Regions from separate parts of the Amycolatopsis sp. NPDC047767 genome, predicted to be linked through region 1. Evidence: riboswitches for the same ligand, from Rfam matches in the RefSeq annotation. Region 1 holds a riboswitch; the other holds the start of a gene.
The links. A riboswitch is a leader RNA that binds a small molecule or an ion and turns the genes downstream of it on or off. The one in region 1 is predicted to bind S-adenosylmethionine.
Positions count from the first base shown of each region.

Region 2: it holds a riboswitch for S-adenosylmethionine, as region 1 does, so the genes downstream of both, AB0878_RS37435 (ATP-binding cassette domain-containing protein) here and thrC (threonine synthase) in region 1, are expected to answer to the same signal.

Region 1 covers NZ_JBEYSJ010000021.1:23,300-28,679, reverse strand. The annotation lists gene AB0878_RS31545 (ComEC/Rec2 family competence protein) at 1-1,237, shown strand, start outside; gene thrC (threonine synthase) at 1,264-2,529, opposite strand; SAM riboswitch class I at 2,543-2,676, opposite strand; gene holA (DNA polymerase III subunit delta) at 2,842-3,813, shown strand; gene rpsT (30S ribosomal protein S20) at 4,027-4,287, opposite strand; gene AB0878_RS31525 (EamA family transporter) at 4,654-5,380, shown strand, end outside.
Region 2 covers NZ_JBEYSJ010000030.1:2,411-7,790, forward strand. The annotation lists gene AB0878_RS37420 (transglycosylase family protein) at 1-386, shown strand, start outside; gene rsmA (16S rRNA (adenine(1518)-N(6)/adenine(1519)-N(6))-dimethyltransferase RsmA) at 422-1,261, shown strand; gene AB0878_RS37430 (TetR/AcrR family transcriptional regulator) at 1,252-1,836, opposite strand; SAM riboswitch class I at 2,222-2,312, shown strand; gene AB0878_RS37435 (ATP-binding cassette domain-containing protein) at 2,526-3,536, shown strand; gene AB0878_RS37440 (4-(cytidine 5'-diphospho)-2-C-methyl-D-erythritol kinase) at 3,765-4,733, shown strand; gene AB0878_RS37445 (ABC-F family ATP-binding cassette domain-containing protein) at 4,771-5,380, shown strand, end outside.

The DNA.
Region 1 (5,380 bases):
GTACGCGGAAGGGATCGCGGTGCCGCTGGCGGCGTTCGTGGTCACCGCGCCGGTGATCGCGGGCATGGCGGGCACGGTGAGCCTCGTCTCGGTGGTGACCAACGTGCTGGCGGCGCCCGTCGTCGCGCCGGTCACGGTGCTCGGGGTGCTGGCCACGGTGGTCGGGCCGTGGTGGCCCGGGGCCGGGCACGTGCTGGTGCACCTGGCCGATCCGGAGGCGCGCTGGCTGATCACCGTCGCACGGCACGGCGCCCGGGCGCCGGGTGCGGTGCTCACGTGGCCGGGTGGCTGGTGGGGCGGGGTGTGCGCGGCCGGGGTGGTGGTCGTGGTGGTGGTCGCGTTCCGGTTCCGGCGCGCGCGGCTGGTGGTGGCGATGGGACTGGTGGCGGTGCTGCTGATCGTGGTGCCGCCGCGGGTGCTCTCGCCCGGCTGGCCGCCGAAGGGCTGGGCGATGGTGGAGTGCGACGTCGGCCAGGGCGACGCCGTGGTGCTGGCCACGGCGGAGGCCGGGCGGGCGGTGGTCGTGGACACCGGGCCGGAGCCGGGGCCGGTGGACGAGTGCCTGCGGCGGCTCGGCGTGGATCGGATCCCGCTGCTGGTGCTCAGCCACCTGCACGCCGACCACATCGGCGGGCTGTCGTCGGTGTTCGACGGCCGCGCCGTGGGGGCGATCGCCGTCGGGCCCGGGCGCGCGCCGGCGTGGGCGTGGCAGCAGGTGTCGCAGGAGGCGGCGACGCACCACGTTCCGTTGCTGGAGCTGAGCGACGGGCAGCGGCTCGACTGGCCGGGGCTGTCGCTCGACGTGCTCGGGCCGCGCTACGTCACGGCGCGGGCGGCCGCTCTGCAGGACGGCACGATGATCAACAACAGTTCCGTGGTGCTGCGCGCGACCACGGCGGCCGGGAGGGTGCTGCTGACCGGAGACGTGGAGCTGGCCGCGCAGGCCGACCTGCTGGCCGAGGGAGTGGACCTGCACGCCGACGTGCTGAAAGTTCCGCACCACGGCAGCAGGTACTCGTTGCCCCAGTTCCTCGAGGCGGTGGGCGCGCGGGCGGCGATGATCAGCGTGGGTGCGGGCAACAGCTACGGGCACCCGGCGAAGTCCACAGTGGACGTGCTGGGCACGTTGGGTGTACTGGTGACGCGGACCGATGTGGACGGTGACACGGCCGTGCTGCCCGGTGCCGGCGGGCCGGCGGTGGCGCGCCGGGGTGAGCCGCGCGGGCCGCCCCGCTAGGGGTGCGGCCCGCGGGCCCGGTCAGCTCAGAGGCCGAGGGCCTTGCTCACGGCCTCGGCCGACGGGGGCACGGTCGCCTTCGGGCCGATGCGGCCTTCGAGGGCGTCGAGCGTCTTGAGGCCGTCGCCGGTGATGAGCAGCACGGTGTCGGCCTCGGGGTCGAGCTTGCCGGTCTCGATGAGCTTCTTCGCCGTCGCGACGGTGACGCCGCCGGCAGTCTCGGTGAAGATGCCTTCGGTGCGCGCGAGCAGCCGGATGCCCTCCACGACCTCCTCGTCGCTCACGTCCTCGATCGCACCGCCGGTGCGGTTGACGACGTCGAGCACGTAGGGGCCGTCGGCGGGGTTGCCGATCGCGAGCGAGCGGGCGATGGTGTCGGGCTTCACGGGCTGGACCACGTCGTGTCCGGCGCGGAAGGCGGCCGAGACGGGGGAGCAGCCGGTGGCCTGCGCACCGAACACCTTGTAGGGGCTGGCTTCCACGAGGCCGAGCTGGCCGAGCTCGCGGAAACCCTTGTCCACCTTGGTCAGCTGCGAGCCCGAGGCGATCGGCACCACGATCTGCTCCGGCAGGCGCCAGCCGAGCTGCTCGGCGACCTCGTAGCCGAGCGTCTTCGAGCCTTCGGAGTAGTAGGGGCGCACGTTGACGTTGACGAACGCCCACGTCGGGTGCTCGCCGGCGAGCTCGGTGGCGAGGCGGTTGACGTCGTCGTAGTTGCCGTCGACGGCGATCAGGTCACCGTCGTAGACGGCGGTGGTGAGGATCTTGGCGCGCTCGAGCGACTTCGGGATCAGCACGACCGACCGCCAGCCGGCGCGGGCCGCGGCGGCGGCCGTCGCGTTGGCCAGGTTGCCGGTCGAGGGACACGCGAGGACCTCGAAGCCGAACTCGCGGGCCGCGGCCAGCGCGACGGCGACCACGCGGTCCTTGAAGGAGTGCGTGGGGTTGCCGGTGTCGTCCTTGACCCACAGGGACTTCAGGCCCAGGGCCTTGGCGAGGCGGTCGGCCTTCACCAGACGGGTGGCGCCGGGTTCGGTGTTCGGGATCTCCTCGACGGTCGAGGGGACGGGAAGGAGCTTCTTGTAGCGCCAGATGTTCTTGGGGCCGGCCTCGATGTCTTCGCGGCGCACGCGGCCGAAGTCGTAGGCGACCTCGAGCGGCGAGAAGTCCTCCGCGGACACGAACTCCGGGGCGAGCGGCTGCCGGTGGCCCTCTTCCTTCGACACCAGTTCGACGGCCGGACCGAGGTCCAGGGTCTTCTTGGGGGAGGTCGTGCCGAGGGTAACGGTCATCGCGAGGTTCCTTTCCTCATCTGCCCCGCAAACGCGGGCCGGAATTGGCACCGTGGTCGTCAGCTATCCCGCAAATTCGGGAAGACAGGCTGTACGCCGGTTGCCGGGGCTTCGTCGGGCCGTTCCCTCTGCCCCTCTGGATGAGCGGTGTTCAGTTGTCGGCGCGCCGCGGTGTTTCCGGTGGAGCTGTGTTTCCGGCGGAGCGGGGCGCTGCCTCGGGTACACCGTACGACATGGCGATCACCTCGTGCCACGGTGGCGGCGCACATCACCGGAGCGGGCGCGGGGCCGGGCGGGTGAGAGGATGGCGGGGTGACCACCGCACCCGCGCCGCTCCACCTCGTCCTCGGTGAGGAAGAACTGCTCATCGAGCGGGCTGTCCGCGCGTCGCTGGACGCCGCGCGGGCCATCGACTCCACGGCCGAGATGACGCGCAACCGGGTGTCCGAACTCACACCGCCCGTGCTCGCCGAGCTGGTGAGTCCTTCGCTGTTCAGCGAGGGGCGGGTCATCGTGCTCGACTCCGCGCACGACATCTCGCAGGAGCTGGCGGACGCGGTGATGGCGTACCTCAAGGCGCCCGCCGACGGGATCGTGCTCGTGGTCGTGCACAACGGCGGCGGGCGCAGCAAGGCGGCCAAGGCGCTGCCCGCGGCGCTGAAAAAGGCGGGCGCGGAGATCACCGAGTGCCCGAAGCTGACGAAGCCGGCCGAGCGCGAGTCGTTCGTGCGCAACGAGGTGCGCCGCGTCGGCGGCAAGATCGACGCCGCGGGCGTGATGGCGCTGATGGACACCGTCGGCTCCGACCTGCGTGAGCTGTCCTCCGCGGCGACGCAGCTCGTCGCCGACACCGGTGGCGTGGTCGACGAGCAGGCCGTGCGCCGCTACCACACCGGCCGCGCCGACGTGACCGGCTTCGCCGTCGCGGAGAAGGCCGTGGGCGGCGACCGCGCGGCGGCCCTGGAGTCGCTGCGCTGGGCCATGCAGCTGGGCGTGCCGCACGTCCTGGTCGCCGACGCCCTCGCCGACGCCGTGCGCACGATCGCCCGCGTGTCCGCCGCCGGCCGCGGCAACCCGAACCAGATGGCCGGCGAGCTGGGCATGCCGCCGTGGAAGATCCGCAAGGCGCAGGGCCAGTCCCGCGGCTGGGGCCAGGACGGCCTCGCCACCGCCATGCGCGTGGTCGCCCGCCTGAACGCCGAGGTCAAGGGCGTGGCGGCCGACGCGGACTACGCCCTGGAACGCGCGGTCGTCGAGGTCGTCGCCGCCAAGGGCGAACGCTGACCCTGCTCGCCTCGGCAGGCCCCGAATCGCCGACCGGTGAGGCTGAACCCGCCGCTCGGGAACGGGCAACGCGCCGGACCCGTACGCAGCCGTGAGGGCGCGCCAGTCCAGGCAGCTGTGTGCGTCGAGAACGGTCGAGAACACACGAAAAAGCCCGGCGACCAGGCGGTCACCGGGCTCTTTCAGGTCTGGCAGGGTGTCGCTGCGATCAGCTCAGAGCTGGTTCGCGCGCTTCGCGAGAGCCGACTTCTTGTTGGCGGCCTGGTTGGCGTGGATGACGCCCTTGGTGACGGCCTTGTCGAGCTTGCGGGCCGCGTCGCGCTGGAGTTCGAGGGCCTTGGTCTTGTCGCCGGAGTCGGCGGCCTCACGGAACTTGCGGATCGCGGTCTTCACCGAGGAGCGGATGGCCAGGTTGCGCTGGCGGGCCTTCTCGTTGGTGGTGATGCGCTTGATCTGGGACTTGATGTTGGCCATGAAGGCGTCCTGCTTTCGTCTCGGTGAAGGTCGCTGCCGCGTCGAAGTGGCTCCGGGCGCCTGGCGTCAAGACAGGCGCGGCCGGGTTTCCTCCCTGACGGAATGCCGCACGGCAACGACGGGAAAGCCTAACAGGCCTGCTCGCGGCCCCCTCGGGCGGCCCGCAGTGATCGGTTCGGCTACCGTGGAGACGGTAGTGCCTAGGGTTCCGCCACCGGTCCGCACGACGCGACCCACCACAACCAGGGCCGGCGGGACAGGTCCGAGCGGCACCATCGGCGCGGCCCGACGCCCGCCGTTCATCTGACGGGACAAAAGCCTGGAGGACCCGGCCTTCCGCGTGCGCGGAAGACCCGAAGGGGTCCGGTGAACACCACAGCTCTGTCGTTCGTCCTCATCGCCGCCGTCGTGCACGCGGGGTGGAACCTCGCGGCCAAGCGCGTCACCTTCGGCGGGCCGCGGTTCGTGTGGCTGTACTACACGGTCTCCGCCGTGGTGTTGCTCCCCGTGACAGTCATCGCACTGCTGGTCGAACCCGAGCGTCCACAGTGGACGTGGCTGCTCGCCGCCGTGGTCACGGCCGTGCTGCACGTGTCGTACGGCACGGTGCTGCAGCGCGGGTACGCCGTGGGCGACCTGTCGATCGTCTACCCGCTCGCGCGCGGCACGGGGCCGCTGCTGTCGGTGCTGGCGGCGGTGCTCGTGCTGCACGAGCACCCCGGCGTGCTGGGCCTGATCGGGGCGTTCCTCGTGGTGGCGGGCGTGCTCGTGATCAGTCTCGGCGGCAGCCAGGCCGACGTCAAAGCGCGCCGCGCCGGCGTGTTCTACGGCGTGCTCACCGGGGCGACCATCGCGGCCTACACGCTGTGGGACGCCCACTCCGTGACGACGCTCGCCGTACCGCCGCTCGTGTACTTCGGCGGCGGCGCGCTGGTGCAGAGCGTGCTGCTGGCGCCCGCGGCCCTGCGTGACCGGGCCGAGGTCGGGAAGCTGTGGCGCGAGCACCGCAAGGAGACGCTGATCGTCGGGCTCGCCTCGCCCGCGGCGTACCTGCTGGTGCTGTACGCGCTGCGGATGGCCCCGGTCAGCCTGG
Region 2 (5,380 bases), on a different contig from region 1:
GCCAGAAGATGGTGACCTACAAGGTCACCAAGAAGAACGGCGAAGAGGTCTCCCGCGAGCAGGTCTCGGTGAAGGTCCTCCTCGAGGCCAAGCCGAAGATCCTCAAGGTGGGCACGAAGAAGCCCGCCGACCCGGCGATCGGCGACGGTTCCGCGTGGGACCGGATCGCAGCGTGCGAGGCCGGCGGCAACTGGGCGATCAACACCGGCAACGGCTACTACGGCGGCCTCCAGTTCGACAAGCGCACCTGGGATGCCTACGGCGGCGACCAGTACGCGGCGTACCCGAACCAGGCTTCGCGCGCGCAGCAGATCTCGATTGCCGAGAAGGTCCGCGACGCTCGCGGTGGCTACAGCGCCTGGCCGGTCTGCGGCAAGCGGGCCTGAGTTCCGCAGTTCCCGAGGCTCGGTAGGCTTCCCCGGTGGTTGAACTGCTGGGGCCTGCCGAGATCCGCGGGCTGGCGGACGAGCTCGACGTCCGGCCGACGAAGAAGCTCGGCCAGAACTTCGTGCACGACCCCAACACGGTTCGCCGCATCGTCGAGCTGGCCGGAGTTCGGCCGGGCGATGTCGTTCTCGAGGTCGGCCCCGGGCTGGGGTCGCTGACGCTGGGCCTGCTCGACGCCGGTGCCCGCGTGGTGGCCGTCGAGATCGATCCGAAGCTGGCGGCGCGGCTTCCGCGCACGGCCGCCGAACGCGCCGCTTCCGTCGCGGATCAGCTGACCGTGGTCGGCGCCGACGCGTTGCGGATCAGCGCGGCGGACCTGCCGGCCGAGCCCGTGTCGCTGGTGGCGAACCTGCCGTACAACGTCGCGGTCCCCGTCGTGCTGCACCTGCTGGCCGAGCTGCCGTCGCTGCAGCGCGGGATGGTGATGGTCCAGACCGAGGTCGCCGACCGCATGGCCGCCGGTCCCGGCAGCCGCATCTACGGCGTGCCCAGCGTGAAGCTCGCTTGGTACGGCCCGGCGCGCAAGGTCGGCGCCGTGCCGCGGTCGGTGTTCTGGCCGGTGCCGAACGTCGACTCGTCGCTCGTGTCCTTCGAACGCGGCACTCCGGTGGAGGGCGTCGAGCGGCAACGCCTGTTTGAAGTCGTCGACGCCGCGTTTTCCCAGCGCCGCAAGACACTGCGCGCGGCTCTCGCCGGCTGGGCCGGCTCGGCCGACCGCGCGGGTGAGCTCCTCGTGGCGGCCGGCATCGACCCGAAGACGCGCGGCGAGCAGCTCGACGTGCACGACTTCGTGCGGCTCGCGGCTCAAGCCTGAAACAGTCGGCCGAGGTGGTAGTCCAGCGTCGCCAGGACCTCGCCCGGCGTGAAGCGGCCGTGGAGGACGTCGAGGCCGAGTCCGGTGAAGCCCGCGACCAGGAGGTTCGCTTCCTGCCGCGGCTGGACGCCGGGCGGGAGAACCGTGCGGCGCAGCAGGCTGGTGAGCAGGTCCTCGATCGGCGTCTCGGCCTGCAGGAAGACCTTCGCCAGCGCCGGGTCGCTGTGGGTGCGGCTGAAGTAGGCGCGGTGGACGCGTAGCGACAGCTCACGCTCGGCGTCCAGCGGCAGCAGTTCCGTGAGCAGCGTCCGGACCACGCCGCGCACGCTCTGGTCGACCTGCGCCGCGATGCGGGCCTGCGTGCGCTGCTCGCCGCGTTCGTGCAGATAACGCAGGGAGAGCACGAGCAGATTGTGCTTCGTCTCGAAGTAGTACTGCACCAGCCGCAGCGACACGCCCGCCTCGGCGGCCACCTCGCGCATGCTCACGGAGTCGAGCCCGCGTTCGGCCGCGATCCGCCACACCGCCGTGGCGATCTCGCGCCGGCGCTGCTCGTGGTCGACCCGGTGCGCCACGGTTCTCCTCCGCGTTGGTGATACGACTGTATAGGATACGCGTGTATCACGGATGGGGTGAGCCGGCCGGAATCGGCTCGCGGACGGGAGCGGGTGTCCGGCCGGGAAGACGCGGTGTCTCGCCGTGGCGAACTACCTGGCCGAACCGTCATTTACCCACGCGCGGGCCGTCGCGGAATTGTCGGGCCGGAATCGCACCTCCACCAGGGATCGGCGGCGTCCACAGTGGAATAAGGGCTGGATTCGCCGCGCGGAAGAAATTCGGTGCCGGAGCTTTCGGGGTCCACGATGTGGCTGCGGGTGTCCCGGTATCCGGGCACCACCACTCGTGTGATCTGCACCAACGCGCTTGCGTTCACCCAATGGGATCGGCTTTACTCAGAAACGTCCATCCCGAGCGACTGAGAGACCTGGCTCGCCGAAGTCGCAGCAACCACCCCCCATGGGGCAGGTGCTACAGCCAGGACCGATGGAGGCTGTTTCCGATGCAGAGGGTAGCCCGCCCGCTCCTGTTGACCCGGCGGCGCGTCGTCGATGAAGGTCGCCGCACGGTATGTGCGTGTCGACGCTCCACAGTCATCGCCTGATCTTTCTTCCGCAATTCTGCGCACCGTCCGAAAAGGACGGTAATTCGGTGACGCCCGGCGCGCCCGGAAACGGTGCTGCGCCTCATGCCTGGAGCTCTCTTCGTGATCACTGTCGAAAACGTGTCCAAGTCCTTTCCCCTCAACGGAAATCCGGTCGCCGCGCTGCGTGATGTGAGCGTCGACGTGCAGGCCGGCTCCCTCTTCGGCGTGGTCGGTCCCGCCGGCTCCGGCAAGTCCACGCTCGCCCGCTGCATCGCCCTGCAGGAGCGCCCGGACCGCGGTGTCGTGCGGCTCGACGGCCTCAACACCGGTGCGCTCGACGGCCGCCGGCTGCGTGAGGTCCGCCGCCAGCTGGGTGTCGTCGGCACCAAGCCGGAGCTGCTCGCCGAGCGCACCGTCGCCGGCAACATCGCCACGCCGCTGGAGCAGCTCGGCGTCGACGGCCCGCAGCGCAAGAGCCGCGTCGGCAACCTGCTCGACCTCGTGGGCCTCACCGCCCGGGCCGCGCAGAAGCCGGCCGACCTCACGCCCGGCCAGCTGCGCCGCGTCGCCGTGGCCAAGGCCCTCGCCGCCGGCCCCGCCGTGCTGCTCGCCGACGACCCCACCGCCGGCATCGCCCCCGAGGAGGCCGGCGCCGTGCTCGCCGTGCTCGACCGGGCGCGCGCCGAGCTGGGCACCACCGTGCTCCTGACCACGCCCGACGCCGGTGTCGTCCGCCGCGTCTGCGACGACGTCGCGGTGCTCGAAGACGGCGCGGTCGTCGAACGCGGTCACGTGCTGGACCTCATCGCCTCGCCGGGCAGCTGGACCGCGCAGGCGGTGCTGCCGGCCATCGAGACCGCCCGCGCGCAGGCCGCGAAGTACGACCGGTCCGCCGACGTCGTGCTGATCGGCTTCGCGTCCGTCGGCGCCCTGCTGCCCGAGGCGGCCGGCCGCTTCGACGTGGAGGTCGCCACCATCGGCGGCGGTCTCACGCGCATCGGTGACACCCCGATCGCCCGCTTCCGCATCGGCGTCCGCGGCGAGCGCGCCGACGCGGCGCTGGCGTGGATCGCCGACCGTGGCGCCCATGTGACGCCGGCCGTGCGGGCCGCGCAGAGCGTCGCCGCCTGACCGCTCGTCACACCTCCGGCTCACCGCGCCCCACTGTGGCGTTCGGTGCGTTCAACGCAACGAACGCCGCATTGGGTGCGTTGAGCGCAACCAACGCCACGGTGGGGTGCGGTGGGACTGGGGGACGGGAGAGTCGGGAGCGTGTCCGAGAGGTTGGGACAGCCGTCCTGAAAACGGCTGTTTTCTCCTGGTGGGGAGGCCAGGCGCCCGGCCACGTAGGCTTGACGGGTGCTCGCCGTAGTTCCACCACCAGTCACCGTCCGGGTCCCGGCCAAGGTCAACCTGCACCTGGCCATCGGTGACCTGCGCGAGGACGGCTACCACGACTTGGTCACCGTCTTCCAGGCGTTGTCGCTCACGGACGAGGTGACCGTCGCGGTCACCGACGACCCGGGGCTCGAGGTCTTCGGCGAGGGGGAGGGGTCGGTGCCCACCGACGCCACCAACCTCGCCTGGCGCGCGGCCCAGGAGCTCGCCACCTACGCCGGTCGCGCCGAAGGCGACGACCCGAAGGTGCGGATCGTGCTGCGCAAAGGCATCCCCGTCGCGGGCGGCATGGCGGGCGGGAGCGCCGACGCGGCGGCGACGCTCGTCGGCCTGGCCTCGCTGTGGAAGCTCGACGTGACGCGCGACGAGCTGGCCGCCATCGCGGGCAAGCTCGGCAGCGACGTGCCCTTCGCGCTCTACGGCGGCACCGCGCTCGGCACCGGCCGTGGTGAGCAGCTCGTGCCCGTGCTGTCGCGCCACACGTTCCACTGGGTGCTCGCGTTCGACACCGAAGGCCTGTCGACGCCGAAGGTGTTCGGCGAGCTCGACCGCCTTCGCGCCGACGGCAACCCGCCGCGCATCGGCTCGCACACCCCCGTCGTCGAGGCTCTCGCCTCGGGTGACCCGCGTCAGCTCGCGCTGCTGCTGGGCAACGACCTGCAGGCGGCCGCCGTGTCGCTGCGCCCCGGCCTGCGCCGCACGCTGCGTGCGGGCGTGAACGCGGGCGCGCTGGCCGGCTGCGTGTCCGGCTCGGGGCCCACGTGCGCGTTCCTCTGCGCCGACGCGCAGGCCGCCGTCGAGGTGGCGGCCGAGCTGTCCGGCGCCGGCGTGTGCCGGACGGTGCGCGTCGCCCACGGCCCGGTGCCCGGCGCCCGGCTGGTCGGCGGCGACGACGCACCCCGTGGCGCGCCACCGCGCGTGCACGCCTGAACTTCTAGTCCACTGTGGAAAGGATCGGCTGAATCGGATGGCCAACCTGGTCAACCTGGAGTCGGTGAGCAAGTCGTACGGCGTGAAACCGCTGCTGGACGGCGTTTCGCTCGGCGTCGCCGCAGGACAGCGCATCGGTGTGGTCGGTCTCAACGGAGGCGGCAAGACGACGTTGCTGGAGGTGCTCGCGGGTCTGAGCGAGCCGGATTCCGGCCGCGTGAGCCATGTTCGTGATCTGCGCATGGCCGTCGTCACCCAGCGCACCGAGCTGCCTTCGGGCAGCACGGTCGGTGACGTCGTGCTCGAACGCTATGGCGCGGAACACGAATGGGCCGCCGACGCGCGCGTACGGTCCATTGTGGACGGACTCGGCATCACCGCGATCGGCCTCGACACCCCGACCGCGAACCTGTCCGGTGGCGAACGCCGTCGCGTCGCGCTGGCCGCGGCGCTGACCGGCGAGCTCGACCTCGTGGTGCTCGACGAGCCCACCAACCACCTGGACGTCGAAGGTGTCCGCTGGCTGGCCGACCACCTGCTGGCCCGCCGCATCGCCGTGGTGGTCGTGACCCACGACCGGTGGTTCCTCGACACCGTCGCGAGCCTCACGTGGGAGGTCGCGAACGGTCGGGTCGAGCAGTACGAGG